2 regions of the Streptomyces sp. NPDC005435 genome follow, and region 1 is predicted to be linked to the other one. Evidence: predicted binding sites of a transcription regulator. Region 1 holds the regulator's gene; the other holds the start of a gene.

Evidence for each region. The regulator HrcA, encoded in region 1, represses chaperone genes, less so after heat shock. The targets are predictions, from matches to a motif close to TTNGCACTCNGNNNNNCNGAGTGCNAA.
Region 2: the regulator HrcA is predicted to act here: its motif matches at 9,191-9,217, upstream of groL (chaperonin GroEL).

What each region holds. Positions count from the first base shown of each region.
Region 1 is NZ_JBEXEQ010000021.1:82,696-97,921, reverse strand. It holds gene AB0898_RS25245 (hypothetical protein) at 1-43, shown strand, start outside; gene holA (DNA polymerase III subunit delta) at 187-1,176, shown strand; gene AB0898_RS25235 (CorA family divalent cation transporter) at 1,731-2,705, shown strand; gene rpsT (30S ribosomal protein S20) at 2,933-3,199, opposite strand; gene lepA (translation elongation factor 4) at 3,426-5,300, shown strand; gene AB0898_RS25220 (long-chain fatty acid--CoA ligase) at 5,592-7,466, shown strand; gene AB0898_RS25215 (SpoIIE family protein phosphatase) at 7,657-9,528, shown strand; gene hemW (radical SAM family heme chaperone HemW) at 9,616-10,848, shown strand; gene AB0898_RS25205 (Uma2 family endonuclease) at 10,949-11,527, shown strand; gene AB0898_RS25200 (DUF3097 domain-containing protein) at 11,505-12,317, opposite strand; gene AB0898_RS25195 (MBL fold metallo-hydrolase) at 12,352-13,074, opposite strand; gene hrcA (heat-inducible transcriptional repressor HrcA) at 13,235-14,251, shown strand; gene dnaJ (molecular chaperone DnaJ) at 14,252-15,226, shown strand, end outside.
Region 2 is NZ_JBEXEQ010000006.1:230,424-245,649, forward strand. It holds gene AB0898_RS10160 (hypothetical protein) at 1-424, shown strand, start outside; gene AB0898_RS10165 (hypothetical protein) at 1,001-1,393, shown strand; gene AB0898_RS10170 (NADH:flavin oxidoreductase) at 1,427-2,554, opposite strand; gene AB0898_RS10175 (hypothetical protein) at 2,738-3,349, opposite strand; gene AB0898_RS10180 (hypothetical protein) at 3,628-3,786, shown strand; gene AB0898_RS10185 (hypothetical protein) at 3,783-4,538, shown strand; gene AB0898_RS10190 (hypothetical protein) at 4,548-4,772, shown strand; gene AB0898_RS10200 (GntR family transcriptional regulator) at 5,088-5,480, shown strand; gene AB0898_RS10205 (ABC transporter ATP-binding protein) at 5,477-6,334, shown strand; gene AB0898_RS10210 (ABC transporter permease subunit) at 6,338-7,315, shown strand; gene groL (chaperonin GroEL) at 7,406-9,028, opposite strand; gene AB0898_RS10220 (cold-shock protein) at 9,365-9,568, opposite strand; gene AB0898_RS10225 (MoaD/ThiS family protein) at 10,001-10,276, opposite strand; gene thrC (threonine synthase) at 10,273-11,547, opposite strand; SAM riboswitch class I at 11,566-11,721, opposite strand; gene AB0898_RS10235 (glucosyl-3-phosphoglycerate synthase) at 11,890-12,834, shown strand; gene AB0898_RS10240 (trehalose-6-phosphate synthase) at 12,933-14,348, shown strand; gene otsB (trehalose-phosphatase) at 14,913-15,226, opposite strand, start outside.

The DNA.
Region 1 (15,226 bases):
CGCCTTCGCGGGCGAGTGGGACGGCTGGCGCGAGGAGCCGTGATGCCGGCCCGCCCCGGCCGTACCCGCGCGGGAACCCCGAGCACGCCCCGGGCGTGACCCCGAGACCGTCTCGGGGTCGGTTCGGGGGCCGGTCAGGGTGTGCGGGCCGGTTCGTTGTCGGTGGCGCGTGGGATGCTTTGAGCGATGGCAAGAAAGACTGCGAATGACGACCCTCTCGCCCCGGTGACTCTCGCCGTGGGCCAGGAGGACCTCCTGCTCGACCGTGCCGTGCGGGAGGTGGTGGCCGCCGCCAGGGCCTCCGACGCCGACACGGACGTACGCGACCTCACCCCGGACCAGCTGCAGCCCGGCACCCTCGCCGAGCTGACCAGCCCCTCGCTCTTCTCCGAGCGCAAAGTCGTGGTCGTACGCAACGCGCAGGACTTGTCCGCCGACACGGTCAAGGACGTGAAGGCATACCTCGGCTCGCCCGCGGAGGAGATCACCCTCGTACTCCTGCACGCGGGCGGAGCCAAGGGCAAGGGGCTGCTCGACGCCGCGCGCAAGGCGGGCGCGCGGGAGGTGGCCTGTCCGAAGATGACCAAGCCGGCCGACCGGCTGGCGTTCGTGAGAGGGGAGTTCAGGGGGCTCGGGCGGTCGGCCACGCCGGAGGCGTGTCAGGCGCTCGTGGACGCGATCGGCAGCGATCTGCGTGAGCTGGCCTCCGCGGTGACCCAGCTCGTGGCCGATGTCGAGGGCACGATCGACGAGGCGGTCGTCGGGCGGTACTACACCGGCCGCGCGGAGGCGTCGAGCTTCACCGTCGCCGACAAGGCGGTCGAGGGCCGGACCGCCGAGGCGCTGGAGGCGCTGCGGTGGTCGCTGTCCACCGGAGTGGCCCCGGTGATGATCACCAGCGCGCTCGCCCAGGGCGTGCGGGCGATCGGCAAGCTGTCCTCGGCACGCGGCGGCCGTCCCGCCGACCTCGCCCGCGAACTGGGGATGCCCCCCTGGAAGATCGACCGCGTCCGGCAGCAGATGCGCGGCTGGACCCCGGACGGCGTCGCCGAGGCCCTGCGCGCGGTGGCCGAGGCCGACGCGGGAGTAAAGGGCGGCGGCGACGACCCGGAGTACGCCCTGGAAAAGGCGGTCGTCATCATCGCCCGAGCGGCCCGCTCCAGGGGCCGGTCCTAACGGTCGCCCCTGGCCGGGGGGTGCACGCGTCGAGCCTCGACCGCCCGGTCCGAGCCGCGCCCCTCGGCTCGACTCGCGTCCCTCGGGCCCGAGCCGCGTCCGCATCGCTGGGCACGGAAGCCTGCCTCGTGCGGGCCCGCGCCCCGCACACCCGGCGCCCGGGCCTCACCGCCCGGCACCGGCCCCCGTCCAAGTCCACGCCCGCACCGTCCATGTCGCACGCACCACCGGCCACCGGCCACCAGCACACGCACCACCGGCCATCAGCACACGCACCGCCGGCCACCAGCACCAGCACACGCACCACCCCCCGGCACCAGCGCCCGCCCCGCCCGGCACCCCAACCCCCCGCCACTAGACACCGCCCCCGGGCCGCCTGGACACCGCCCCCGGCCCCCCTCCCCAGCCGTACGCCTAACCGCCGCCCCCGGCCGTCCCGGGCCCCTCGCCCGTTCGCCCCGACCCGCAACCCGCACGAGTGTCCCCACGTGCGGAAGCACCGGCCCGGGCGCCAGGCTGGAACTCGCAGCATCCGGTGCGGACGGCGAGGGGCGATGATCGTAACGGTGGTGTCGATGCCGGAGGCGGCGGTCACGCGTGCGGATGTCGCGGAGGCGCGGGAGAGGCTGGCGAGGGACCGGTTCGTGCTTGTCGACATCGAGCTGCCGGCGGAGGAGGGGCCGGAGGAGTGGTCGGTGGCCGAGCAGCTGGGCCTGGACGCCGAGGGGCTGGACTGGTTCGGGAGGGCGGACGAGCCGCCGCGGGCCGAGTATCTGGGGGACAGGGCCGGGCTCGTCGTCCCCGTGGTGCACGGTGAGCGGATCGCCCTGCTCCATGTGCTGGTGACCGAACGCTTCCTGGCCACCGTGCACCGGGGGCAGGCCGGTCTGGCGGTGCCCATGGGCAGGGCGTTGACGCACGAGCGGCCCACCGACGCCGTGGCGGTGCTCTTCCTCCTGCTCGGGGAGGCCCTGGGCACCTTCCGCCGGGCGGCGGTGGAGGCGCTGCTGGAGACCGAGGAGCTGGAGGACGACATGTTCGAGGAGCGGCTTCCGGAGCAGGTGCGGCGGCTGGCGCAGCTGCGGCGCCGTTCGGCCCTCCTGCACCACTACCTGCGGCCGTTCCTGGAGCTGACCGACGAGATACTCACCCGGCGGATGATGAGCCCGAGCTTCCCCGAGCAGCGGCAGCGGCTCGCCCGGGAGTTCCAGACCAGCGGGAGGCTGGTGCTCGCGGACATGGAGTCGTTGCAGGAGGCCACGCGCAGGGCGTTCGCCAGTTATTCGTCGCTGGTGGCGGGTGAGCAGAACGGCGTGATCAACCGGCTGGCCATCGTGTCGGTGGTGTTCCTGCCGCTGTCGTTCCTGACGGGGTTCTTCGGCATGAACTTCACGTTTCTGACGGACAAGCTGGAGAGCAGGGACGAGTTCTGGCTGTTCGCCATCGGGCTGCAGGTGCTGGTCCTGCTGCTCTCCTTCTACGTGCTGCACCGCACCAGGATCTGGCGCAGGCTGCGCGAGGGCGACTGAGCGGCCGCCGGCCGGCAGGGCCGGTGCCCCCGTATGCCGAAGGCCCGGGTACGCCGAAGACCCCGCCCGGCGCCCTTGGGGAAGGGGTCGGACGGGGTCTGCGGTTGAAGAATCTGAACTCGCACCCGCGTGGCGAACGCAGGCCGCGTGCGAGTTCGGGAGCCGGCCGGGGGCGGATGAGAGAGGGCCCGCCCTGGGTCCCGCCGGCGTTCAGATCAGGTGAGAACTCAGCCCTTGAGGTCGGTGACCTTGGCGGCCAGCGCCGACTTCTTGTTGGCGGCCTGGTTCTTGTGGATGACGCCCTTCGAGACGGCCTTGTCGAGCTGACGCGCGGCAGCGCGCTGGTACTCGGTGGCCTTCTCGACGTCACCCGCGGCAGCGGCCTCACGGGCCTTGCGGATCGCGGTCTTCAGGGAGGACTTGACGGCCTTGTTGCGCAGGCGCGCCTTCTCGTTGGTCTTGATCCGCTTGATCTGGGACTTGATGTTCGCCACGAAGGAGCCTTTTCAGGTTCAGGTACGGGACCGCTCGGGCCCCGGACCGGTGATCCAAGGATTTCAGTACGTGCCTCGCGCTGAGAGGGCATGAGGCACAGCCATCAACAGTACCAGTGGCCGTCTCGTCGGCCCAAAACGGCCCCCGGTCGCTCCCCGTGGGACCATGGAGACTACGTATCGATCCGACCCGAGGCATAAGGCGCCTCAAGAGACAGGACCCTGCGTGCCCGCGACCCCTAAGCATGTGCCCGAGCCGAGCCGTACCGACCCGGCTCTGATCCGCAACTTCTGCATCATCGCGCACATCGACCACGGCAAGTCCACGCTCGCCGACCGGATGCTCCAGCTCACTGGTGTGGTCGAGCAGCGGCAGATGCGTGCTCAGTACCTCGACCGGATGGACATCGAGCGCGAGCGCGGCATCACGATCAAGTCCCAGGCGGTGCGTCTGCCCTGGGCCCCGACCCAGGGCCCCGACCAGGGCACGACGCACATCCTCAACATGATCGACACCCCGGGGCACGTCGACTTCACCTATGAGGTCTCGCGGTCGCTGGCCGCCTGCGAGGGGACCGTCCTCCTCGTCGACGCCGCCCAGGGCATCGAGGCGCAGACCCTCGCCAACCTCTACCTGGCGATGGAGAACGACCTCACGATCATCCCCGTGCTGAACAAGATCGACCTGCCGGCCGCGCAGCCGGAGAAGTTCGCCGAGGAGCTGGCGAACCTGATCGGCTGCGACCCGGCGGACGTGCTCAAGGTCTCCGCGAAGACCGGCCTCGGCGTCGACGCGCTGCTGGACAAGGTCGTCAAGGAGATCCCGGCCCCGGTCGGCGTCAAGGACGCCCCGGCCCGCGCGATGATCTTCGACTCGGTCTACGACTCCTACCGCGGTGTCGTGACGTACGTCCGTGTCATCGACGGCCAGCTCAACAAGCGCGAGCGCATCAAGATGATGTCGACCGGCGCGACCCACGAGCTGCTGGAGATCGGCACCAACTCGCCCGAGATGCTCCCGGCCGACGGCCTGGGCGTCGGCGAGGTGGGCTATCTGATCACCGGTGTGAAGGACGTCCGCCAGTCCAAGGTCGGTGACACCGTCACCAGCCAGGCCAAGGGCGCGACCGAGGCCCTCGGCGGCTACAAGGACCCGAAGCCGATGGTGTTCTCGGGCCTGTACCCGCTGGACGGCTCGGACTACCCGGAGCTGCGCGAGGCCCTGGACAAGCTCCAGCTCAACGACGCCGCTCTGGTGTACGAGCCGGAGACCTCCGCCGCCCTCGGCTTCGGTTTCCGCGTCGGCTTCCTCGGCCTGCTGCACCTGGACGTGATCCGGGAGCGCCTGGAGCGCGAGTTCGGTCTCGACCTGATCGCCACCGCCCCCAACGTGGTCTACCGCGTGGTCATGGAGGACGGCAGCGAGCACACGGTCACCAACCCGAGCGAGTTCCCCGAGGGGAAGATCAACGAGGTGTACGAGCCGGTCGTGCGCGCCACGATCCTCGCGCCCACCGAGTTCATCGGCTCGATCATGGAGCTGTGCCAGACCCGGCGCGGCACCCTCCTCGGCATGGACTACCTCTCCGAGGACCGCGTCGAGATCCGGTACACGCTGCCGCTCGCGGAGATCGTCTTCGACTTCTTCGACCAGCTGAAGTCCAAGACCCGCGGCTACGCCTCGCTGGACTACGAGCCCACGGGCGAGCAGACCTCCAGCCTGGTCAAGGTCGACATCCTCCTGCACGGCGACAAGGTCGACGCCTTCTCGGCGATCACCCACAAGGACGCCGCGTACGCGTACGGCGTGCGGCTCGTCGCCAAGCTGCGCGAGCTGATCCCCCGGCAGGCCTTCGAGGTGCCGATCCAGGCCGCCATCGGCTCGCGGGTCATCGCCCGCGAGACCATCCGCGCCATCCGCAAGGACGTCCTCGCCAAGTGCTACGGCGGTGACATCTCCCGTAAGCGGAAGCTGCTGGAGAAGCAGAAGGAAGGCAAGAAGCGGATGAAGATGGTGGGTTCCGTGGAGGTTCCGCAGGAGGCCTTCATCGCGGTGCTCTCCAGCGACGACAACGCGGCGTCGGGCAAGGCCAAGAAGTAACCGCGCGCGGCGCCGGGCCGTACACGCAATTCCGGGCACAAGGGGCTCGTCGCACACAAGTGCGGCGGGCCCTCGCGTGTGCGGGGGGTCGCTCTGTGTGGACGTTCCGTGGGGGCCTGTGGGGAAGTCGCAGGCCGCGTCCCCTTACGCGACGGGCGGCAGCGCCTTACCCTGATCCCTGCCCCATAGTTACTCGCGAGTTAAACAACAGGCCGTACCCGTTCGAATCCCCACGTGAGTCAACCCAGCCGCACCGAGTCAGCCGCACTGTCGCGGGCCCCGGAGGATGTCGTGAGCGACACACAGACCCTGATCGAGAACCGACCGCCCTCCGTGGCGGCCCTCTTCCTGGAGCGCGTGGCGGCGACACCGGACGCCGAGGCATACCGCTACCCCGTCCCGTCCGCGACGGGCACCGGTCCGGACGAGTGGAAGTCGCTGAGCTGGAGCCAGGCCGCCGGCCGTGTGTACGCCATCGCGGCCGGCCTCATCGAGCTGGGCATCGAGCCCGAGCAGCGCGTGGCGCTCGCCTCCTCCACCCGGGTCGAGTGGATCCTCGCCGACCTCGGCATCCTCTGCGCGGGCGGCGCCACCACCACGGTCTATCCGCAGACCAACTCCGACGAGTCGGCGTTCATCCTCTCCGACTCAGAGAGCCGGGTGCTGATCGCGGAGGACGCCGCCCAGGTCGCCAAGGCGGTCGAGCGCCGTGCCGAGCTGCCCGCGCTCACCAAGGTGGTCGTCATCGACCCCGAGGGCGTGGAGACCGACGACTGGGTCGTCACCCTCGCCGAGCTGGAGAAGCGCGGCGCGGCCTATCTGGAGACCCACCCCGAGCTGATCAAGGAGCGCGTCGGCGCGATCACCGCCGACCAGCTCGCCACCCTGATCTACACCTCCGGCACCACCGGCCGCCCCAAGGGCGTGCGCCTGCCGCACGACAACTGGTCGTACATGGCGAAGGCCATCTCGGCGACCGGGCTGCTCGGTCCGGACGACACGCAGTACCTGTGGCTGCCGCTCGCCCACGTCTTCGGCAAGGTGCTCACCTCCGGGCAGATCGAGATCGGCCACGTCACCGCCGTGGACGGCCGCGTGGACAAGATCATCGAGAATCTGCCGGTCGTACGGCCGACGTACATGGCCTCCGTACCGCGCATCTTCGAGAAGGTCTACAACGGCGTGGCGGCCAAGGCCCGCGAGGGCGGCGCCGCCAAGTACAAGATCTTCCAGTGGGCCGCCGAGGTCGCCCGCGAGTACGCCAAGGCGTCCCAGGACAGCTTCCGGCGCACCGGTACCGCCTCCGTGCCGTTCGCGCTCGCCGCCAAGCACAAGGTGGCCGACGCCCTCGTCTACGCCAAGATCCGCGAGGCGTTCGGCGGGCAGCTGCGCGCCTGCGTCTCCGGTGCCTCCGCCCTCGCCCCCGAGATCGGCTACTTCTTCTCCGGCGCCGGCATCCACATCCTGGAGGGCTACGGCCTCACCGAGACCTCCGCCGCCTCCTTCGTGAACCCGGGCGAGGCGTACCGCACCGGCACGGTCGGCAAGCCGGTGCCCGGCACCGAGGTGCGCATCGCGGACGACGGCGAGATCCTGCTGCGCGGCCCCGGCGTCATGCAGGGCTACCACCAGCAGCCCGAGAAGACCGCCGAAGTCCTGGAGCCCGACGGCTGGTTCCACACCGGCGACATCGGCGAGCTGTCGGCCGACGGCTATCTGCGCATCACCGACCGCAAGAAGGACCTCATCAAGACCTCCGGCGGCAAGTACGTGGCGCCGGCCGAGGTCGAGGGACAGTTCAAGGCGGTGTGCCCGTACGTCTCCAACATCCTGGTGCACGGCGCCGACCGGAACTACTGCACCGCCCTCATCGCCCTGGACGAGCCCACCATCCTCCAGTGGGCCGCCGACAACGGCCTGGAGGGCAAGTCGTACGCCGAGGTCGTCGCCGCGCCGCAGACCGTCGAACTGGTCGACGGCTATGTGAAGCAGCTCAACGAGGGTCTCCAGCGCTGGCAGACGATCAAGAAGTTCCGGCTGCTGCCCCGCGACCTCGACGTGGAGCACGGCGAGATCACCCCGAGCCTGAAGCTGAAGCGGCCGGTGGTCGAGCGGGAGTACCGCGGGCTGATCGACGAGATGTACTCCGGGGCGCGCGAGGCCTGAGGGGCGCGGACCGGGCCGCGGATCCCGGCGGGGCGGACGGGAAACCCCCGGAAAGGGGAGTTCGCGTCCGCCTTCGCTCGAAAGTGTTCGTCTGTCGGCACACCAGTAGCACAGTTCCCCGTCACGACCGCTCATTTCGGTGACACAGTGCTTATGCGCGCCCCCTGTCTGTCACCCTGGCCGCATGGACATGGCGGCCATACCGACCCAGCGGGCGACCGACGCCCCCGTCGGTGACACGCCCGCGCACCCCGGCGCGGCCCCGCTCGGCGCGGGGCGGGCCACCCTCGCCGGGAGCCTCGCCGCGCCCGGCACTGCCCGCGCTCTCGTGCGCGACGCCTTCGCCGAGTGGGCCGGTCTCGGACTGACCGGGCCGGACGGCGACGCGCGCCTCGTGGACGACGCGATGGCCGTCGTCAGCGAACTCGTCACCAACGCGGTCGTGCACGCGGGGACCGAGGTCGAGATCGACTGGCGCCTCGAGGCGACCGGCGCGTTCACCGTGGAGGTCCACGACCGGCACCCCGCGCGCGCCCCGCGCGACCCCTCCGGCGCCGACGAGCCCCCCGGGACGCCCGAGCACGGGCGTGGCCTGCGCCTGGTCGCCACCCTCGCGGAGACCTGGGGCGTCACCTACCGCGCCGGCGGCAAGACCCTGTGGGCCCGGCTGCCGCCCGGCGGCAAGGAGGAACCCGAGGGCCCCGCGCCGCTGCCGGTCCTGCGCTCCGCCGAGGCCCTGGCACCGCAGCCGCAGCGCCCCGGCGGCGACCGGGACTGGCTCGGCCGGGGCGCGCTGTCCTTCCTCGCCGAGGCGTCCGACCTGCTCGCCGGCCAGCTCGACGAGAACCTCGTCGCCGCCCTCACCGGCCAGCTCCTGGTGCCCCGGCTCGCGGACTGGTGCGCGGTCTGGCTGGAGGACGAGGCGACCGCGCGCACCGGCTGCGGCACCGGGCCCGTCCGGGTCTGGCACGCCCACGAGAGCCGCATCGAGGAGCTGCACCGCGCGCTGGAGAAGGAGCCGCCGCGCCCCGACGGCGTGCGCTCGGGTCCCGAGCCGTACCCCTGGCCCGGCGGCGCGCTCGGGCCCGAGGGCACCCATGGCACCGCGCTCGCCTACCGGCTCATCGCGGGCGGCCGCCCGCTGGGCACCCTGGTGATCGGCCGCTGCGGGCTGCTCCGCTTCCCCGACGAGGTCACCGGGCTGGTCGAGGACCTCGGCCGGCGGGTGGCGCTGGCCATCGGCGCCGCCCGGCAGTACGCCCGCCAGGCCACCATCAGCGCCGTCCTCCAGCGTGGTCTGCTGCCCGGCGCGGTCGCGGAGATCCCGGGCGTGCGCAGCGCGCTGGTCTACGAGCCCCGCGATAAGGGCGGCCCCAGCGGCGACTTCTACGACCTGTTCCCGGCGGGCGACGGCCGCTGGTGTTTCGCCGTGGGCGACGTCCAGGGCAAGGGCCCCGAGGCGGCGGTGGTGATCGGTCTGGCCCGGCCCTGGATCAGGCTGCTGGCCCGCGAGGGCTACCCGGTCGCGGGCGTCCTCGACCGCCTCAACCAGCTCCTCCTGGACGACGCCACCGAGGCCGCCGACGCGGCCGCCCGCGCCCTGGTCGCGGCGGGCGGCGTCCCCGTCGCGCCGGGTGAGGGCCCGCAGAGCCGTTTCCTCTCCCTGCTTTACGGCGAGCTGACCCCGCACGCCGACGGCGGCTTCCGCTGCGTCCTCGCCTCCGCCGGACACCCGCTGCCGCTGGTGCTGAGCCCCGACGGCGCGGTGCGCGGCGCCGCCCGGCCGCAGACCCTGCTCGGCGTGGTCGAGGACGAGACGTACTCCAGCGAGAGCGTCGAGCTGCGGCCCGGCGACAGCCTGCTGTGCGTCACGGACGGGGTGACCGAGCGCCGCTCCGGCTCCCGCCAGTTCGACGACGAGGACGGCCTCGCGTACGCCCTGGCCGGCTGCGCGGGCCTGGACGCCGAGCACATCGCGGAGCGCATCCACGGCCTGGTGCTCGGCTTCTCCGCCGACCTGCCGGACGACGACCTGGCGCTGCTGGTGCTCCAGGCGGAGTGAGGCGGCCATGTCCTGTACAGGACACGCCTCCGGGACAGGACACCGGTACGGGACAGGACAGGACACCGGTACGGGACAATGGAGTACATGCCTTCCGCACTCCCCGACGGCGAGCCCGTCCCCGACGACGGCGCGCTGCCCCCCGCCGCGCTCGCCGGCGCCGCCGAGCGGCCCCTCGGGTTCTATCTGCACGTCCCCTACTGCGCGACCCGCTGCGGCTACTGCGACTTCAACACCTACACCGCCACCGAGCTGCGCGGCACCGGCGGCGTCCTCGCCTCCCGGGACAACTACGCGGACACCCTCACCGACGAGATCCGCCTGGCCCGCAAGGTGCTCGGCGACGACCCGCGCCAGGTCCGCACGGTCTTCGTCGGCGGCGGCACGCCGACCCTGCTGGCCGCCGGGGACCTGGTACGGATGCTGGGCGCGATCCGCGACGAGTTCGGACTCGCGCCGGACGCCGAGATCACCACCGAGGCCAACCCGGAGACGATCACCCCCGCCTACCTCGCCGAACTGCGCGCGGGCGGCTTCAACCGGATCTCCTTCGGCATGCAGAGCGCGAAGCCGCACGTCCTGAAGATCCTCGACCGCACGCACACCCCGGGCCGCCCCGAGGCCTGTGTCGCGGAGGCCCGCGCGGCCGGGTTCGAGCACGTCAACCTCGACCTGATCTACGGCACGCCCGGCGAGTCCGACGACGACTGGCGCGCCTCCCTGGAAGCGGCGCTCGGCGCGGGCCCCGACCACGTCAGCGCGTACGCCCTGATCGTCGAGGAGGGCACCCAGCTGGCCCGCCGTATCCGCCGGGGCGAGGTCCCCATGACGGACGACGACGTCCACGCCGACCGCTATCTCATCGCCGAGGAGCTGCTCACGGCGGCGGGCTTCGACTGGTACGAGGTCTCCAACTGGGCCACCTCCGAGGCGGGCCGCTGCCTCCACAACGAGCTGTACTGGCGCGGCGCCGACTGGTGGGGCGCCGGCCCCGGCGCCCACAGCCACGTGGGCGGCGTCCGCTGGTGGAACGTCAAGCACCCGGGCGCGTACGCCGCCGCGCTGGCTTCGGGCCGCTCTCCGGGGGCGGGCCGTGAGCTGTTGTCCGAGGAGGACCGCCGGGTGGAGCGCATCCTGCTGGAGCTGCGGCTGCGGGAGGGGGTTCCGCTGTCCTTGCTGAAGGCGGACGGGCTCGCGGCTTCCCGGCGGGCGCTGGCGGACGGCCTGCTCGACTCCGGTCCGTACGACGAGGGGCACGCGGTGCTGACGCTGCGGGGGCGGCTCCTTGCGGACGCGGTGGTGCGGGACCTGGTGGACTGATCACTCGCCGGGGTGAATCGGTGCGGGACGCCGGTTCACTCCCTAATCTGGTCCGTAGGCTGCCGTCAAAAGCTCGCGGCGGATGTGGAGGGCCACGGAGATGACCGCTGTGGACGAACGCGGGATGACAAAGTACTTCGAGGAGCTCGAGCCCCCCGAGGGGGTCAAGGTTGAGCTTCTCCGGGGGGTAATCGTGATGATGGCCAGCCCTGACATCGTGCACAACATGATCGTGACCGATGTGCAGGACCAGATCCCACGGCAGCGCTGGTCGCGTCTTCAGACGCAGGACATCGACATCTCCGGCGAGGCCAGTGAGCCCGTTCCTGACCTGGTGGTCCTTGCGCGAGACCTGCTGCCGGACAGTGGACGCCTGGTGCCGTGTCGGGTGATCAGCCTGGTGATAGAAGTCGTTTCCAAGTCCAGCGTGCACCACGATTACGTGATCAAGCGTTCGATCTACGCTGCGGGAGAGATTCCCGCGTACCTCATCATCGACCCGATCATGGGGCACTCCGTATTGCTCACCAAGCCCTCAGGCCAGGGCGAGGACGCGGACTACCGCAGCCAAGAGATCATCAAATTCGGTGACCGACTGCCGCTAGATGTACTTGGCGCCGAACTGGATACGAGCGAATTCGGGACGCTGCCGGGGGTCAGGCCCCACCGCTACCCGTAACGAAATCGATCAGCTCCTCCACCCGCCCCAGCAACGCCGGCTCCAGCTCCCGATACGACGTCACCTTCGCCAGGATCGCCTGCCACACCGCCCCCGTGTTGTCCGACGGCCACCCCAGCGCCCGGCACACCCCCGTCTTCCAGTCCTGACCGTGGGGGACCCGGGGCCAGGCGGGGATGCCGAGGGCGGAGGGCTTCACGGCTTCCCAGATGTCGATGTACGGGTGGCCGACGACCAGGGCGTGGTCGCTCGTGACCGACTGGGAGATGCGCCACTCCTTCGTGCCGGGGAGCAGATGGTCCACCAGGACGCCGAGGCGGGCGTCGGGACCGGGGGAGAAGTCGGCCACGATCGAGGGCAGGTCGTCCACGCCCTCCAGGTACTCCACGACCACGCCCTCGATGCGCAGGTCGTCGCCCCAGACCTTCTCGACCAGTTCGGCGTCGTGGCGGCCCTCGACGTAGATGCGGCCTGCGCGGGCCACGCGGGCGCGGGCGCCCGGGACGGCCACGGAGCCGGAGGCGGTGCGGACGGGGCGTGCCGGGGCGGCGGAGGGGCGTACGAGGGTCACCACGCGCCCCTCAAGCAGGAAGCCGCGCGGCTCCAGCGGGAACACCCGGTGCTTGCCGAAGCGGTCCTCCAGCGTCACCGTGCCCGCCTCGCAGCGGATCACCGCCCCGCAGAACCCGGTGCCGGGCTCCTCCACCACCAGTCCCGGTTCTGCCGCGACCTCCGGCACCGGCTGCGGCTTCTTCCAGGGGGCGGTCAGATCGGGGGAGTACTCGCGCATTCTGATGACGATAGGAGAACCCGTACCGCCCCCGTCACGACACGCCGAAACGGGCCGCCAGGGCGTCGCGTTGGCGCCGTACGAAGTCCGCGTCGACCACCGCTCCGTGACCGGGCACGTACAGTGCGTCCGCGCCGCCGAGGGCGAGCAGCCGGTCCAGGGCGGCGGGCCAGCGGGCGGGGACGGCGTCCGGGCCCGCCTGGGGTTCGCCGGACTCCTCGACCAGGTCGCCGCAGAAGACCACCTCGGGCGAACCGGGGACCAGGACCGCGAGATCGTGGGCGGTGTGGGCCGGCCCGACGTTGGCGAGGAGCACCTGGCGGCCGCCGCCGAGGTCGAGCGTCCACTCGCCGGAGACCGGGTGTCCGGGCGGGGTCAGGGCGGCCGTCGCGGCGTCGGCCTCGCCGGCGGGCAGACCGTTCCCGATCGCGTCCCGGCGCAGCTCCTCGCGGGCGTGCGCGGAGGTCATGTCCACGCCGACGGCGGCGTACGTCTTCGCTCCGGTGAAGGCGGGAGTGCCCAGGACGTGATCGAAATGCGGGTGGGTCAGCGCGAGATGGGTCACATCCCGCCCCGCCAGCCGCCGGGCCGCCGCCGCGATCCGGGCCCCCTCCGCGAGGCTCGACCCCGCGTCCACGAGCAGCGCCGTGTCCGCCCCGACGACCAGCCCCGCCGTACAGTCCCAGCCGGGCAGCCGGCACCGCCCGACCCCCTCGGCCAACCTCTCCCACCCCAGGTCTTCCCAAGTCACGCTCATACCGGGACGCTAGCCGCAACAAGCCGGGCAGTACCGCTGACCTTGCCCGGGCGGTACCCCACGGCCGTACACTGGGCCGGGGAAGTCTGGCACTCGCACGAGCCGAGTGCCAGGGGAGAGAGCCGAGTGCCGTGGGGCGACAAGATGGAGGTGCGCGCCGATGCTGAGTGAACGCAGGCTTCAGGTGCTGCGCGCCATCGTCCAGGACTACGTGGGCACCGAGGAGCCGGTCGGGTCGAAGGCGCTCACCGAGCGGCACAACCTCGGCGTCTCCCCGGCCACCGTGCGCAACGACATGGCCGCCCTGGAGGACGAGGGCTTCATCGCCCAGCCGCACACCAGCGCCGGCCGCATCCCCACCGACAAGGGGTACCGCCTCTTCGTCGACAAGCTCGCGGGCGTCAAGCCGATGTCGGCGCCCGAGCGGCGCGCGATCCAGAACTTCCTGGACGGCGCCGTCGACCTGGACGACGTGGTGGCCCGTACGGTCCGGCTGCTCGCGCAGCTCACCCGGCAGGTCGCCGTCGTGCAGTACCCCTCGCTGACCCGCTCGACCGTGCGGCACGTGGAGCTGCTCTCGCTCGCCCCGGCGCGCCTGATGCTCGTGCTGATCACGGACACCGGCCGGGTCGAGCAGCGCATGGTCGACTGCCCGGTGCCGTTCGGCGAATCCTCGCTCGCCGATCTGCGCGCCCGGCTCAACAGCCGGGTCGCCGGACGCCGGTTCAGCGATGTGCCGCGACTGGTCGAAGACCTCCCCGATGCGTTCGAGGCCGACGATCGCGGTACCGTCTCCACAGTGCTCTCCACACTGCTGGAGACACTGGTCGAGGAGAACGAGGAACGGCTGATGATCGGCGGCACCGCCAATCTCACCCGTTTCGGACACGACTTCCCCCTGGTGATCAGGCCCGTCCTGGAGGCACTTGAGGAGCAGGTCGTGCTGCTCAAGCTCCTCGGCGAGGCCAAAGATCCGGGCGTCACCGTGCGTATCGGGCACGAGAACGCCCACGAAGGACTCAACTCCACGTCCGTCGTGTCGGTCGGCTACGGTTCGGGCGGCGAGGCGGTTGCCAAGCTCGGCGTGGTCGGACCGACCCGCATGGACTACCCGGGAACGATGGGAGCGGTACGCGCAGTGGCACGGTACGTCGGACAGATCCTGGCGGAGTCGTAAGTGGCCACGGATTACTACGCCGTTCTCGGCGTGCGCCGCGACGCGTCGCAGGATGAGATCAAGAAGGCGTTCCGCAGGCTCGCACGCGAGCTGCACCCGGACGTCAATCCCGATCCGAAGACGCAGGAGCGGTTCAAGGAGATCAACGCCGCTTACGAGGTGTTGTCGGACCCGCAGAAGAAGCAGGTCTACGACCTCGGCGGCGACCCGCTCTCCCAGTCGGGCGGCGCGGGCGCCGGTGCGGCCGGCGGCTTCGGCGCCGGTGGCTTCGGCAACTTCTCCGACATCATGGACGCGTTCTTCGGCACGGCGTCGCAGCGCGGCCCGCGCTCGCGTACGCGGCGCGGCCAGGACGCCATGATCCGGATCGAGGTCGAGCTGGACGAGGCGGCCTTCGGTACGACCAAGGACATCCAGGTCGACACCGCGGTCGTCTGCAACACCTGCAGCGGCGAGGGCGCCGCCCCCGGCACCACCGCGCAGACCTGTGACATGTGCCGCGGCCGGGGTGAGGTCTCCCAGGTCACCCGGTCCTTCCTGGGCCAGGTCATGACCTCGCGGCCCTGCCCCCAGTGCCAGGGCTTCGGCACCGTGGTCCCGACCCCGTGCCCCGAGTGCGCGGGCGACGGCCGGGTCCGCTCCCGGCGCACCCTGACGGTGAAGATCCCGGCCGGTGTCGACAACGGCACCCGCATCCAGCTCGCGGGCGAGGGTGAGGTCGGCCCCGGCGGCGGCCCCGCCGGTGACCTGTACGTCGAGATCCACGAGCTGCCGCACTCCACCTTCCAGCGGCGCGGCGACGACCTGCACTGCACGGTCACCATCCCGATGACGGCCGCGGCCCTCGGCACCAAGGTGCCGCTGGAGACGCTGGACGGCATGGAGGAGGTCGACATACGGCCCGGCACCCAGTCCGGCCAGTCGATCCCGCTGCACAACCGGGGCGTCACGCATCTGCGCGGCGGCGGCCGGGGC
Region 2 (15,226 bases), on a different contig from region 1:
GGCGGGCGCCCCGACCACCCGCTGCCCCGAGCACCCGCAGGGCCCGGTGGACACCAGCGCCCCGGACCTGTGCCTGCTGTGCGAGACGCGACGCCGCTCGGCCCGACGCGCGGAGTACGGCGGCGGCGCCCCCTCCCGTACGACGGACGCCCCCGCGAAATCCCCCTCCCGCTACGGCGTCCGCGCCGAACGCCCCCAACCCCAGCAGCGCTGGCTCCCGGAGGCATGGAACGGCCGCGAGTGGCAGCTGTGCGGCACCCCCCGCCGCGACCGCGCGGAAGCGGAAGCGTATTTGGCAGCCCAGCGCCGCGGCTCCCGCCCCGCGATGGCATACCGCCTGGTACACGAGTTCACCGACTACGAGGTCCTACGGGTATGGGGCACACCCACATACGTGGACGTCGAACCAATGGGCAACATGTGACCTCCGTACGGAGGCTTCGGAATCCACTTGGCACGCCGGTCGACAAACACCTACATGACCTGGATCCGCAATATGTCGCACCTCGGTAAAGTAGGCAAAACCCACACCCCATACGTGTAAACATGCAGCTCGACGCCTGTGGTCCCCGCGCATGCGGGGGTGGTCCCACCAACGACAATGGTTCGAGTGAGGGCGACGGGTGGTCCCCGCGCATGCGGGGGTGGTCCTGCCGCACCCTCGGCATCGAGACCGCGTCCGTGGTGGTCCCCGCGCATGCGGGGGTGGTCCCACGGTCGTCTCGACCGTCTCCTCGTTCTCGCCGTGGTCCCCGCGCATGCGGGGACGTTCCCGGCGCCGCCGTTCCGTACGCCTGCCCGCCTGGTTGCCGTCAGGCGCAACGCCTGTGCTACCGCTCCCACTTCGCCGGGCTGACCGCCGGCGCCGGCGCTCAGCCGGACCGGCCGACCAGGATTCCGAAGCCTGCGGCGGCGCAGTAGGACAGCGCGCTGCGGGGTCGCCGTGGACCGCGTCGGCGGTGTCGTAGAGGAGGCGGGTGGGACCGTCCCCGAGGCACTCTTGGTCGAGTCCGCTCGCGGCGGCGAGGACCGAGCGGCCTGCGGAGTCGGCCTCGTCGGACGCGAGCGGTCCGGCACCCTGCCCGTCACCGGCGCCCTCGCCCCCACCCTCGCCCTCGCCCTCGCCCTGGAACGCGCCCCCGCCCCCGCCCGCCACGGCGTCCCTGACGTGCTGCCAAGCCGGCAGCTTCGTGCAGTAGCACTGCCCCACACCTTGGCCTGTGCCGGTTTCTCCGACGAGCAGGCGCTCGTCCAGCCGCTCGTCAGGACGGCGATCACGACAGCCGCCGCCTCTCGCGCACCCCTGCCGGCGCCGTACCGCATGGGGCATGCCCTTCCTGGCCCCGAGCACGCAAGGTACGGCACCAACGGCAAGGCGCCAGGCGGAAGTTGATCCACCCGGCGCCCGGCGCCAAAACAACAGACCTCAGCTGAGCGACTTCAGCGCCGCGGCGTCGTAGGACTTCAGCTCGTCGAAGCGGCCGGAGAGGACCTTCGCGGCCCACTCCGGGTCCTGGAGGAGGGCGCGGCCGATGGCGACCATGTCGTACTCGCCGCTCTCCAGGCCGTCGAGGAGGTCCTCGATGCCCTTGACCGGCGCACCCTCACCCTGGAACGCCTTGACGAAGTCGCCGTCCAGGCCGACCGAGCCGACGGTGATGACCGGCTTGCCGGTGATCTTCTTCGTCCAGCCGGCGAGGTTGAGGTCGGAGCCCTCGAACTCCGGCTCCCAGTAGCGGCGGGTGGAGGCGTGGAAGACGTCGACGCCGGCGGCGGCCAGCGGCGTCAGGATGGCCTCCAGCTCCTCCGGGGTCTCGGCGAGGCGCGCGGTGTAGTCCTGCTGCTTCCACTGCGAGTAGCGGAAGATGACGGGGAACTCGGCGGACACGCGCTCGCGCACGGCCGCGACGACCTCGGCGGAGAACTGGGCGCGGGCGACCGGGTCGCCACCGTAGGCGTCGGTACGGACATTGGTGCCGGCCCACAGGAACTGGTCGAGAAGGTAGCCGTGCGCACCATGGATCTCGACACCATCGAAACCGATGCGCTCCGCGTCGGCGGCGGCCTGCGCGAACGCGGCGATGACGTCGTCCACGTCGGACTGCGTCATGGCCTTGCCCTTGGGCTCGGCGCCCTCCTTGTGGATGCCGGACGGGCCCATCGCGGGGGCGTCCGCGAACGGCGGCTCGCCCTGCTTGCGGACCATGCCGATGTGCCACAGCTGCGGCACGATCGTGCCGCCCGCCGCGTGCACCTCCCGCGCGACCTTCGCCCAGCCCGCGAGCTGCTCCTCGCCATGGAAGCGCGGCACACTGTCGCTCTGGCCGGCCGAGTCGTGGCCCACATAGGTGCCCTCGGTGACGATCAGACCGACACCGTTCGCGGCGCGGCGGGAGTAGTACGACACCACATCCTCACCGGGGATGCCGCCCGGCGAGAACATACGGGTCATCGGCGCCATCACGATCCGGTTCGGAACCGTGAGGCCGTTCAGCGTGATCGGGCGGGACAGGAGCTGGGCCGCGCGGGAGGCGGCGGGCGTCGTGACGGTCACGTGGGGGGCTCCTCGTGAGTACGGTGGCTGTTGACCGGACGGTATGTGCGCACGCAATTGTGCACCCTCTGAAACAACCGCACGCCCACGGCCCCGTATTCCACCCTCCCCCCACACCCCCTTGTGACCCCGGCCACCCGGCCACCCCGGCCCCCCGGCCACGGCACCCACACCCCGAACGCCCTAGTCGACACCCTCCACCAACTCGTCCAGCGCCCGCCGGGCCAACGGAACGAACCGCTGCCGGCAGCCCTCGACCAGGGCCTCCGTCTCGGCAGCGGCCGAACGGTACCCCTCGATCCGGGTTTCACCCGCCGACCCCCGGCTCATCTCCATCAGCGCCTCGACCGGCGGCCCGATGTGCCGGTCCACGGCCCGCGCGTACTCCTCGGCGACCTGGGCGACATCCTCCGGTCCCTCCAGCTGAACCGCGTCGGCCGCGCGCCGGGTCGCCCGTACGGCGTCGATCGCGGCGCCCCGCCGGACGTCGTAGCGATGCTGGTCGAACGGTTCGAGGACGAGCCGCCCCAACTGCCACACAGCGCCCTGCGCGTCATGGGCGGCGTCCATCAGGTCCTGATACGCGGCCTGCCGGCGATCCCTGCGCCACTTCTGGTGCTCGGCCCGCAGCTCGCGCCGCCGGTCCCGCTCCCGCGCGGCCTCCTCCCGTATCTGCTGCCGTTCGAGTGCCTCGTTCCTGCGCCGCTCGGCCAGCGCCGCCGCCCACGCGGTCAGCCCGCTCCCGAGCAGGGTGCCGCAGATCGCGATGACCGTCGTACTCAGACTGCTCGCCATGGCAGGACAGTGTGGCGGACGAAGGTGACCGCCCTCTCCCGCCGACGCCGTCCACGACCACGCCGACGCCGTCCACGCCCACGCCCACGCCCACGCCCGGCAGATCCGAGCCGCGATGTCCGCCCGCGAGAACGCGCCGCCGGCTCAAATGTTGATCAATTGATGTTGAGCCCCCGTCGCGCCCCGCGTAGGTTCCCAGATGACCAGTGAGCCGCTGACCACGGCGACCGAGCATAAGGGGGAAGCGAGTGAAGACCAGGCCCGTTTCGTCGGCACCGATGGTGAGACTCGCCGTCCTCGCCGCCTGGGCGGTGACACTCGTCGCCGTCAACAGACTCCTCGCCGACGAGTGGGCGGAATACGCGTTCACCTTCGTGTCCGCCGTCTTCGTGACCCTCCTGATGTCGAAGGCCGGCAGGACGCGGCAAGGAAAATGACCTCGGGCCCGCGCGTCCGGCTCGACCGCGCCCTGGAGGAGCTGGCCCGCACCTTCCGGGGTATGACCGCCCGCGCCGACGAGGTCCAGTGCATCTGCCACTGGGGCGACGAGGAGGAGCTGGCGCGGCTGAAGGTGCCGGACCTGGAGCTGGACCCGGACCTGCTGCGCCGTACCTGGACCGCGCCCGACTGGAGTGACCACGGCGCCGTACTGCGCCGTATCCTCCCGCAGTTCGCCAGGTCGCTGGCCGACGGGACCACGGAGCACCGGCTCGGCGCGGCCGAGGCGGGCCGGTCGTTCGCGAAGGGCGACTGGCAGCGGTGGCCCGTCCAACAGCGTGCTGCGGTCGAGGAGTTCCTGCACGCCTGGTGGGCACACAGCCTGACCGAGCCGGCCCCGGCGACCCCGGTGTACGACCTCCTCGTACTGCTCACGGAGGCGTCCGCCACGCTCACCCCCTGGCTCACGGCCTGGGAGAGCGCCGACCACGACACGGCCGACCGGCACCTGGAAGAGGCGGCCGCCCACTGGGAGTACGACCTTCTGCGCGACGAACTCCCGTGGTACACCTGCCACGACGAGCATGCGCTCCGCACCGAACTCACCACCTGGCTGGCCCACCACGCCCCACCCCGCCTGCGCGCCCGCGACACCCCCGAGGACCTGCTCCACCGCATACGCCTGGCAGCCACTCCCACCCCGGCCCGCTGGGACGACCCGCACTGGCCCGACCGCCGCTACGGCTTCTGAGGTGGCCCCATGAGACCGAACTCCGACCAACTGATGTGCCTCGCCGAGGCGTTCGCCTGCATCACCCTCGCCGCGATGTGCGTCTACGCGGCACTGAACGGTGACCACACCCCCGCCTGGGGCCTGGGCATCGCAAGCCTGTCCTTCGCCTGGGACGTCAAACGAAGGCTCGACCGCTACCGCCGCAAGCCCTGCCCGGCAACGCCCGAGGGCGACACCTCCCCCGGAGAATAAGGGAAAGGACCGCCCTCGACGCGAGTCTGGTGACGGCCGGCTTCTGGGCCGGGGCGCGGCCGGCTCCAAGCCCGCCGCCGCCCTGCTGAACGCCGCCTCCGAGGCAGGGCTCACGGTGCGGGCCAAGACCGCCGGCCCCTCGAAACGTCGGCAACCTTCTCGCCGGCGAAGCAACCCCCGCCACGGCCGGATTCGGCGTCCCGTACAAGGGACTTCACGGCATCGACCGCGACCGCCCCGCCGCCGGCCGGCCCCCCATACCGCCTGTGTACTATCCCACTAGTACATTGAGACACTGCGCGGTGGAGGTTGTGCGTGTTCGCGTTCCGAGGGCTCGACCGGTCAGGAGTACCGGCCTACCTGCAACTGGTCGATCAGGTGCGCCACGGCCTGCTGCTGGGCCATCTTCAGGAAGGTGACCAGCTGCCCACCGTGCGCGCCGTGGCGTCCGCGCTGGTCGTCAACCCCAACACCGTGGCCAAGGCATACCGCGAGCTGGAGCACGCCGGGCTGGCCACGGCGCGTGCCGGGCAGGGCACGTTCGTCACCGGCGACATCGAGCAGGTACCCGCCGCGACCTACGCCCGGCTCTCCGGCCGGCTGCGGCAGTGGCTGGCCGACGCACGGCGGTCGGGTCTCGCGCCGGAGCAGGTGCGCGCGCTGGTGGACGCGATCATGACCGACGAGCAGCACCGGGAGACGGCATGAGCACCGACGTCGCCGTACGGATCGATCACGTGGGCAAGCGCTACGGCCGCCACTGGGCACTGCGTGACTGCACGCTGTCGCTGCCCGCGGGCCGCATCATCGCGCTCGTCGGCGCCAACGGCGCGGGGAAGACCACCCTGCTGCACCTGGCCATAGGTCTGCTGGCGCCCACCGAGGGCACCGTCTCCCTGCTGGGCACGCCCCTGAAACCGGGCCGCCCGCAGAGCCTGTCCCAAGTCGGTTTCGTCGCCCAGGACCACCCCCTCTACCGGGGGTTCACCGTCGCCGAGATGCTGCGCTACGGCCGCGGGACGAACACCCGCTTCGACCAGGCGGGCGCCGAACGGCGACTGCGCGACCTCGGCATTCCGCTCAAGCACAAGACCGGCCGTCTCTCCGGTGGCCAGCAGGCCCAGGTCGCCCTCACCCTCGCGCTGGCCAAGCAGCCGCGCCTGCTGGTCCTGGACGAACCCGTCGCCAGTCTCGACCCGCTGGCCCGCCGCGAGTTCATGCGGACCCTCATCGACGCGGTGGCCGAGACGGACGTGACCGTCCTGCTCTCCTCCCACGTGGTCACCGAACTCGAACGGGTCTGCGACCACCTGGTCCTGCTCCGCACCGGGCAGGTGCGCCTGGCCGGCGACATCGACGACCTGCTCGCCGAACACCGCCTCCTGACCGGTCCCCGCGTCACCGACACCGCGCTCGACGGACTGGTCACGGCCACACACGGCGACCGCACCAGCCACCTCCTGGTGCGGTCGCCGGCCACCGCGCCCACTCACCCCCGATGGGAATCCCACCCCGTGAACCTGGAAGACCTCGTCCTCGCCTACCTCGAAGGGCAGGACTGATCCATGCTCTGGGCAGCCTGGCGCCACCATCGCGCCGCCCTCCTGACCGGCGTCCTGCTGCTGGCCGCCGTCACCGTTCCCACCGTGGTGAGCGGCCTGGCCATGCACGAGGAGTACCGCGCCGACGGCATCGCCGCCTGTGTCACCGATCCCAGCGCACGCGCGGGCTGCGCGCAGCTGGTCGAGCAGTTCACCGACCGGTACGGCGAGTGGGGCAACCGGATGGTCTGGGTGGCCTTCCTGCCCGCGCTCATCGGCGCCTTCGTCGGCGCACCGCTGCTGGCGCGGGAGTTCGAGAACGGCACCTGGCGGTTCGCCTTCACCCAGGGGGTGTCCCGCACCCGATGGCTCGTCACCCAGCTGACCCTGGTCGGCGCCGGAGCGGCGGTTCTGGCGCTGGCCTGCTCCGTCCTGTTCACCTGGTGGCGCGGCCCCCTGGACACGATGAGCAGCCGGATGCGCACCGCGGCGTTCACCGTGTCGCCGGGTCTGGTCGCGCTGACGCTGTTCGCCCTGGCCCTCGGCGTCTTCACCGGAGTCCTCCTCCGGCGGACCGTGCTCGCCATGGGCGTCACCCTCGCCACCTACCTCACGGTGCACATCACCCTGGAGGAGACGGTCCGGCCCTACTACCTGAGCCCCCTGGTCCGTACGGAGGCGCCGAACGTACGACAGCCGGCCGGCTCACGTCCCCCCACCGACTGGATCGTCGACGACGGCCTGGTCAACAGCGCGGGACACCGGCTCTCCGACGGCGAGAAGCGGGACATCATCAAGCAGGTCTACGACGGCGACACGGTCCGCGAAGGCGGCGCCGCCCTCGAACGCTACCTGGCCGGACACGGCCTGCGGCACTACACCGAGTACCACCCGGCCGGCCGCTACCCCGCCATGCTGAGCATCGAACTCGCCCTGTATCTCGGCCTGGCCATGGCCCTGTTCACCGCCGCCGTCTACCTGATACGACGCCGCACGTCCTGACCGGCCGGTCCCCGAAAACGCCCGAGGGCGGTGCCACCCCCGGCAAGGGGAGGCACCGCCCTCGGTCAGAACAGCTGATCCGCAGACGGATCAGAAGTCCATGTCACCGCCCGGCATGCCGCCCGGAGCGGCCGCGGCGGCCTTCTCCGGCTTGTCGGCGATGACGGCCTCGGTGGTGAGGAACAGCGCGGCGATGGAGGCGGCGTTCTGCAGGGCGGAACGCGTCACCTTCGCCGGGTCGATGATGCCCTCGGCGATCATGTCGACGTACTCGCCGGTCGCGGCGTTCAGGCCGTTGCCGACGGGCAGGTTGCGGACCTTCTCCACGACGACGCCGCCTTCGAGACCACCGTTGACGGCGATCTGCTTCAGCGGGGCCTCGAGCGCGAGCTTGACCGCGTTGGCACCGGTCGCCTCGTCGCCCGACAGCTCCAGCTTGTCGAAGACCTGGCCGGCCTGCAGCAGGGCCACGCCACCACCGGCGACGATGCCCTCCTCGACGGCCGCCTTGGCGTTGCGCACGGCGTCCTCGATGCGGTGCTTGCGCTCCTTGAGCTCGACCTCGGTCGCGGCACCGGCCTTGATGACCGCCACGCCACCGGCGAGCTTCGCGAGGCGCTCCTGGAGCTTCTCGCGGTCGTAGTCCGAGTCGCTGTTCTCGATCTCGGCGCGGATCTGGTTCACGCGGCCCTGCACCTGCTCCGAGGAGCCGGCGCCGTCGACGATCGTGGTCTCGTCCTTGGTGACGACGACCTTCCGGGCGCGGCCCAGGAGGTCCAGCGTCGCGTTCTCCAGCTTGAGGCCGACCTCCTCGGAGATGACCTCGCCGCCCGTGAGGATGGCGATGTCGCCGAGCATGGCCTTGCGGCGGTCGCCGAAGCCCGGGGCCTTGACGGCGACGGACTTGAAGGTGCCGCGGATCTTGTTGACGACCAGGGTCGACAGAGCCTCGCCCTCGACGTCCTCGGCGATGATCAGCAGCGGCTTGCCCGACTGCATGACCTTCTCCAGGAGCGGGAGCAGGTCCTTCACCGAGGAGATCTTGGAGTTGGCGATGAGGATGTACGGGTCCTCCAGCACCGCCTCCATGCGCTCCATGTCGGTCGCGAAGTAGGCGGAGATGTAGCCCTTGTCGAAGCGCATGCCCTCGGTGAGCTCAAGCTCCAGACCGAAGGTGTTGCTCTCCTCGACGGTGATGACGCCTTCCTTGCCGACCTTGTCCATGGCCTCGGCGATCAGCTCGCCGATCTGGGTGTCGGCGGCGGAGATGGAGGCGGTCGAAGCGATCTGCTCCTTGGTCTCCACGTCCTTGGCCTGCTCAAGGAGAGCGGCGGAGACGGCCTCGACGGCCTTCTCGATACCGCGCTTGAGGGCCATCGGGTTGGCGCCGGCGGCTACGTTGCGCAGGCCCTCCTTGACCAGGGCCTGGGCCAGCACGGTCGCGGTGGTCGTACCGTCGCCGGCGACGTCGTCCGTCTTCTTGGCGACTTCCTTGACCAGCTCGGCGCCGATCTTCTCGTACGGGTCCTCGAGCTCGATCTCCTTGGCGATGGAGACACCATCGTTGGTGATCGTGGGGGCGCCCCACTTCTTCTCGAGGACGACGTTGCGGCCCTTGGGGCCGAGCGTCACCTTGACGGCGTCCGCGAGCTGGTTCATGCCGCGCTCGAGGCCGCGCCGCGCCTCCTCGTCGAACGCGATGATCTTGGCCATGTGAAGTGGTCCCTCCAGGACTGGGGGTGATTCCTTCGGACCGCGCCCGCGCCCGCGACGGACGGCTCGCCGGCCTCGTGGTTCCTTGCCCCACCCGGCCTGCGGGCCTCACCGACCCGGTCCTTCGTTGTCACTCTCACCTTCAGAGTGCTAACGCAATGATTAGCACTCGGCATGGTCGAGTGCAAGCGCCTTCGGGGGATCGGCAGGGTGGCGGAAGGGGACCGGCCGCGCGCGCAGGACGAAGGGCCCGCACCCCGTGCCGGGTGCGGGCCCTTCGAACGTGAGACGTGAAGCGGACGTGAGACGCGATGAGACGTTCAGTGCGAGAAACGTTCAGGCGCTGAGGCGAACCATGTCGGCCTGCGGGCCCTTCTGGCCCTGCGAGATCTCGAACTCGACCCGCTGGCCCTCCTCAAGGGTGCGGTAGCCGTCCATCTGAATCGCGCTGTAGTGGACGAAGACGTCCGCACCACCGTCTACCGCGATGAAGCCGTAGCCCTTCTCCGCGTTGAACCACTTGACGGTGCCCTGAGCCATGCCTAACTCCCCTATTACTGGCCCTTGCGCAGATCCACCCTTCGCGGACCCGGGTCAGACCTCACCCCCCATGGGTTCGGGGGCGTGCGCCGGAACGCGTCGACCGCGGCTGAATGTATCTGTCCAACTGCCGTCTGCAACAGGTCAGTCGGACGAGAAATCTGGAAGAGACCGGTCCGGAATCTGGCGAGAATTCGGCTGAATTCAGGGCAAGTCGGGCCCCGTAAAAACAATAAATGCCGCATAAGACCCGTGCATTTTGGCTGCTTCTCGTCGGGCGTGCGGCATGAATCCAGGGTTCCCGGCCGGTCGGCCGGGGAGCGCGTTCCCCAACTCTATCGCGCTCAATCACGCAGAATGGCCTCCTCCGTTTCTCTTACGGAGGAGGCCATTCTATGAACAGTTTGTAACCGAAGTTACCGACGGTAATTCTCAGCCGCCGGCGACCGCCGGAATGATGGACACACCGGCGCCGTCCGGGGTCGGCGTCCGGAGGCCGCCCTCGAAGCGCACGTCGTCGTCGTTGACGTACACGTTGACGAACCGGCGCAGCTTGCCCTCGTCGTCCAGGACGCGCCCGGCGATCCCGGAGTGGTGCTTCTCCAGGTCCTCGATCACCTCGGCGAGCGTGGCACCCTCGGCGGCCACCTCCGCCTGTCCGCCGGTGTAGGTGCGCAGGATGGTGGGGATGCGAACGGTCACACTCATACGAGGCCAGCCTCTCGGAAGGAGTCCAGGTTCGGTCGGATGGTCGCGGTGAGCCCCGTACCGGCCACCGCGTCCAGCGTCTTGAGGCCGTCGCCCGTGTTCAGGACGACGGTGGTGAGCGTCGGGTCCAGTACGCCGTTCTCGATCAGCTTGCGCGTCACGCCGACCGTCACGCCGCCCGCCGTCTCCGCGAAGATGCCCTCGGTGCGGGCCAGCAGCTTGATGGCGTCCACGATCTGGGGGTCCGTCACGTCCTCCACGGCGCCGCCGGTGCGCCGGGCGATGTCGAGGACGTACGGCCCGTCGGCGGGGTTGCCGATGGCCAGCGACTTGGCGATGGTGTCCGGCTTCTGGGGCCGTACGACGTCGTGGCCCGCCTTGTACGCGGCCGACACCGGCGAGCAGCCCTCCGCCTGGGCGCCGAAGATCTTGTACGGCCTGTCCTCGACCAGGCCGAGCGCGATCAGCTCCTTGAGCCCCTTGTCGATCTTCGTGAGCTGGGAGCCGGAGGCGATCGGCACCACGAGCTGGTCCGGCAGCCGCCAGCCGAGCTGCTCGCAGATCTCGTACGCCAGCGTCTTGGAGCCCTCGGCGTAGTACGGCCTGAGGTTGACGTTGACGAAGCCCCAGCCCTCGCCGGCCGGGTCGCCGATCAGCTCGGAGCAGAAGCGGTTCACGTCGTCGTAGTTGCCCTCGATGCCGACGAGTTCACCGCCGTAGACCGCGGCCATGACGATCTTGCCCTGCTCCAGGTCGTGCGGGATGAACACGCAGGAGCGCAGCCCCGCGCGGGCCGCGGCGGCGCCGACCGCGCCCGCGAGGTTGCCGGTGGAGGAGCAGGAGAGCGTGGTGAAGCCGAAGGCGCGGGCGGCCTCCAGGGCCTGGGCGACCACGCGGTCCTTGAAGGAGTGGGTGGGGTTCCCGGAGTCGTCCTTGACGAACAGGCCGCCGGTGACGCCGAGTTCACGGGCGAGGTTGTCGGCCTTGACGAGCGGGGTCCAGCCGGGGTGGAGGTTCGGCTTCTCCGCGACGTCGGCGGGGACGGGCAGCAGCGGGGCGTAGCGCCAGATGCTGGCGGGTCCTGACTCGATGCGCTTGCGGAGGCCCTCGGTGTCGTAGCCGGAGAAGTCGTAGGCGATCTCCAGCGGGCCGAAACACTCCTCGCAGGCGAAGACCGGGCCGAGCGGGACGCGGTGCCCGCACTCCCGGCAGCTGAGGGCGGCGGCGGGGCCGAGATCGACAGTGGGGGTGGCAATGGTCTGCACAGCCATGGGAGGCGAGGCCCTTTCTCCTCATCTTCCTCACGACGAATCTCGCCGTGAGACGGATTTGGCACCTTCCCGAGCCGGGAGCCTCGCGGTGTCGCGGAGTGTCCGCGCACGAGACCGGCTGGAGGGTTGCCGGGGCTTCGCAGGGCCGTTTCCCTCTGCCCCTCTGGATGAGCTGTATGCGGTTGTGAACGCCGATCGTCTCGGACATGCGATGGTCACCGGCGTTGTTCAAGACTGTAACCGAAGGCCAGCACAGTTGAAGGTGTCGTCCGAACCGCGAGACGGGTTCAAGAACACCGGCACGTGTGACCGTACGTCCCCCCTGAGAAGGAGCCGCAGACCATGCTGGAAGAAACCGAGCGCTGGCTGGCCACCCGCTCCTGGTCCGTGGCCGACCGCCCGCTGCACCGCGTCCTCGCCGCCAAGCAGCGCTCCGGACAGAGCGTGTCCGTGGTGCTGCCCGCGCTGAACGAGGAGGAGACGGTCGGCGACATCGTGTCCGTGATCCGCCACGACCTGGTGACGCAGGCGCCGCTGGTGGACGAGATCGTCGTGGTGGACTCCGGGTCCACCGACCGCACCTCCGAGGTCGCGGCGGCGGCGGGCGCGCGGGTCGTGCACCGCGACGCGATACTGCCCCGGCTGCCGGCCGTACCCGGCAAGGGCGAGGTGCTGTGGCGGTCTCTGCTCGCGACCAGCGGGGACATCGTCGCCTTCGTGGACGCGGATCTGAAGGAGTTCTCCTCGGACTTCGTCCTCGGCATCGTCGGCCCGCTGCTCACCGATCCGCAGGTGGACCTGGTCAAGGCGATGTACGACCGCCCCCTCGGCGGCGCCGCCGGACAGGGCGGGCGGGTCACCGAGCTGATGGCGCGGCCGCTGCTGAACATGCACTGGCCGCAGCTGGCCGGTTTCGTCCAGCCGCTGGGCGGTGAGTACGCGGCCCGGCGCTCGCTGCTGGAACAGCTGCCGTTCCCGGTGGGGTACGGCGTGGAGCTGGGGATGCTGGTGGACGCGCTGCATCTGGTCGGGCTCGACGCGCTGGCCCAGGTCGACGTCGGCGTCCGCAAGCACCGGCACCAGGACGGGCAGGCGCTCGGGCGCATGGCCGCCGCGATCTACCGCACGGCCCAGCTGCGGCTGGCCCGCGGGCACCTGGTCCGGCCCTCCCTGACCCAGTTCGAGCGGGGGGTGTCCGGCTTCGAGCCGCGTACGTACGCGGTGGACACGGAGGAGCGGCCGCCCATGGCGGAGATCGCGGAGTACGCGGAGCGGCGGGTGGCGTGAGAGCGCGCCGCACCCCGTATACGGAGGGCCGTATACAAGGCGCCGCGCCGCGTCCCGCACACGTTTGAGGGTTTCGGTGCCGGGCTAGGTTGAGGACCATGGCTTCAACGCAGGGTGCTGAGGTGCTGGTCGCGTCGAATCGTGGCCCGGTGTCGTACACGGTGGGTCCGGACGGGGCGCTGACGTCGCGGCGCGGCGGTGGCGGGCTGGTCTCGGGGCTGTCGGCGATCGGTCCCGGCACCGACGCGGTGTGGGTGTGCGCGGCGCTCGGTGACGGCGACCGGGAGGCGGTGCGGCGCGCGGACGGCGGGCTGCTGCCCGAGGCGGACACCGGCGGGCAGCGGGTACGGATGCTGGACATCGACGCGGGGGTCTACGCCGACGCGTACAACGGCATCGCCAACTCGGTGCTCTGGTTCGTGCACCACATGCTCTACCAGACCCCGCTGGAGCCGGTCTTCGACGTGGAGTTCCGCCGGCAGTGGGAGGCGTACCGGGAGTACAACCGGGCCTTCGCCGAGGCGCTGGCCGAGGAGGCGGCGCCGAACGCGGCGGTGCTGATCCAGGACTACCACCTGGCGCTCGCCCCCCGGATGCTGCGGCAGCTCCGCCCCGACCTGCGCATCGGCCACTTCTCGCACACCCCGTGGGCCCCGCCGGACTACTTCCGCCTGCTCCCCGACGACATCGCGGCCGAGCTGCTGAGCGGCATCCTGGGCGCGGACCGGGCGGCGTTCCTGACCCGGCGGTGGGCGGACGCGTTCACCGCGTGCTGCCATGCCGTACTGGGTCCCGGCATCCCGTCCGGCACGGAGATCGGGGTGCACGGGCTGGGCGCGGACGCGGACTTCCTGCGGGAGCGGGCGCACCGGGCGGACGTGTCCGAGCGGATGGTGACCCTCCGGGAGGAGATCGGCGAGGGGCGCCGCACGGTCGTCCGTGTGGACCGCACCGAGCTGTCGAAGAACATCGCGCGCGGGCTGCTGGCATTCCGGCGCCTGCTCGCGGACCACCCGGAGTGGCGCGAGCGCGTCGTGCACGTGGCCTTCGCGTACCCCTCCCGGCAGGACCTGGAGGTGTACCGCGCCTACACCGACGAGGTGCGCCGGATCGCGGACGAGATCAACGCCGAGTTCGGCACGCCCGGGTGGACCCCGGTCCTCCTCCACGTCGAGGACGACTTCGCCCGCTCGCTTGCGGCCTACCGCCTCGCCGACGTCGCCCTGGTCAACCCCATCCGCGACGGCATGAACCTGGTCGCCAAGGAGGTCCCGGTCGTCTCCGACGAGGGCGTGGCGCTGGTCCTGTCCCGCGAGGCGGGCGCCTACGAGGAACTCGCCGAGGACGCGATCACCGTCAACCCGTACGACGTCATCGGCACGGCCGAGGCCCTGCACGAGGCGCTGACCCTGCCGTCCGCCGAACGCGCGGAACGCTCCAAGCGCCTGGCCACCGCGGCTACGGCGCTGCCCCCGGCGAAGTGGTTCCTGGACCAGCTGAACGCGCTGGGCTGACCGCCGGGGGCGTTCGGGGCGGGGGTTCGGGGACCGGGCGGGTGCCGGGGTGCCGGTAGGCCGGGGTGCCGGTAGGCCGGGGTGCCGGTAGGCCGGGGTGCCGGTAGGCCGTCGCCGTGGCCGGGCCGGCCATCAGGAGGTCCGGTTCGGGCCGGGGGGTTCGGGGACCGAACAGGTGCCGGGGTGCCGGGTGGGCCGGTGAGCCAGCGGGCTGTCGCGGTGGCCGGGCCTGCCATCAGGAGGTCCGGTTCGGGCCGGGGGGTTCGGGGACCGGACAGGTGCCGGGGTGCCGGGTGGGCCGGTGAGCCAGCGGGCTGTCGCGGTGGCCGGGCCGGGCATCAGGGCGTCCGGTTCGGGCTGTTCCAGGTGGCGCGGGTGGGCGAGGGCGGTGGGGCGGGCCGCCGGCCACTCCCCCTGATCCCGGAGCCGGCCGGACTCGTCGGGGTGCGCTTACCGCCGTGCGGTGAGCGCCGGGCCGCGTGCGGGCGCGGGCGGGCACGCCGGCGGGCATCCCGCCGGCCGTCGCCGCGCGCGGCCCGGCCGTCGGGCAGTGGGTACGCGTCCTCAGTCCATGTGCGCGGCCAGGGTGTGGAGGAGGTCCACCACGCCCTCGGGGCCGTCCACCACCAGGTCGGCGCGTTCGGCCAGTTCCGGGACCTCCGCGCTGCCGCTGCAGACCAGGAGGCCGGGGGTGCCGCCGGTGCGGAGTTTCTCCACGGCGGCGAAGGCGGGAAGGTCGCCGAGGTCGTCGCCCGCGTAGAGGACGGCGTCGGCGCCGAGGGCGCGGACGTGGTCGAGGAGGGCGACGCCCTTGTCCATGCCGGGCGGGCGGAGTTCGAGGACGAGCCGGCCGGGTTCGACGATCAGACCGTGCCGGG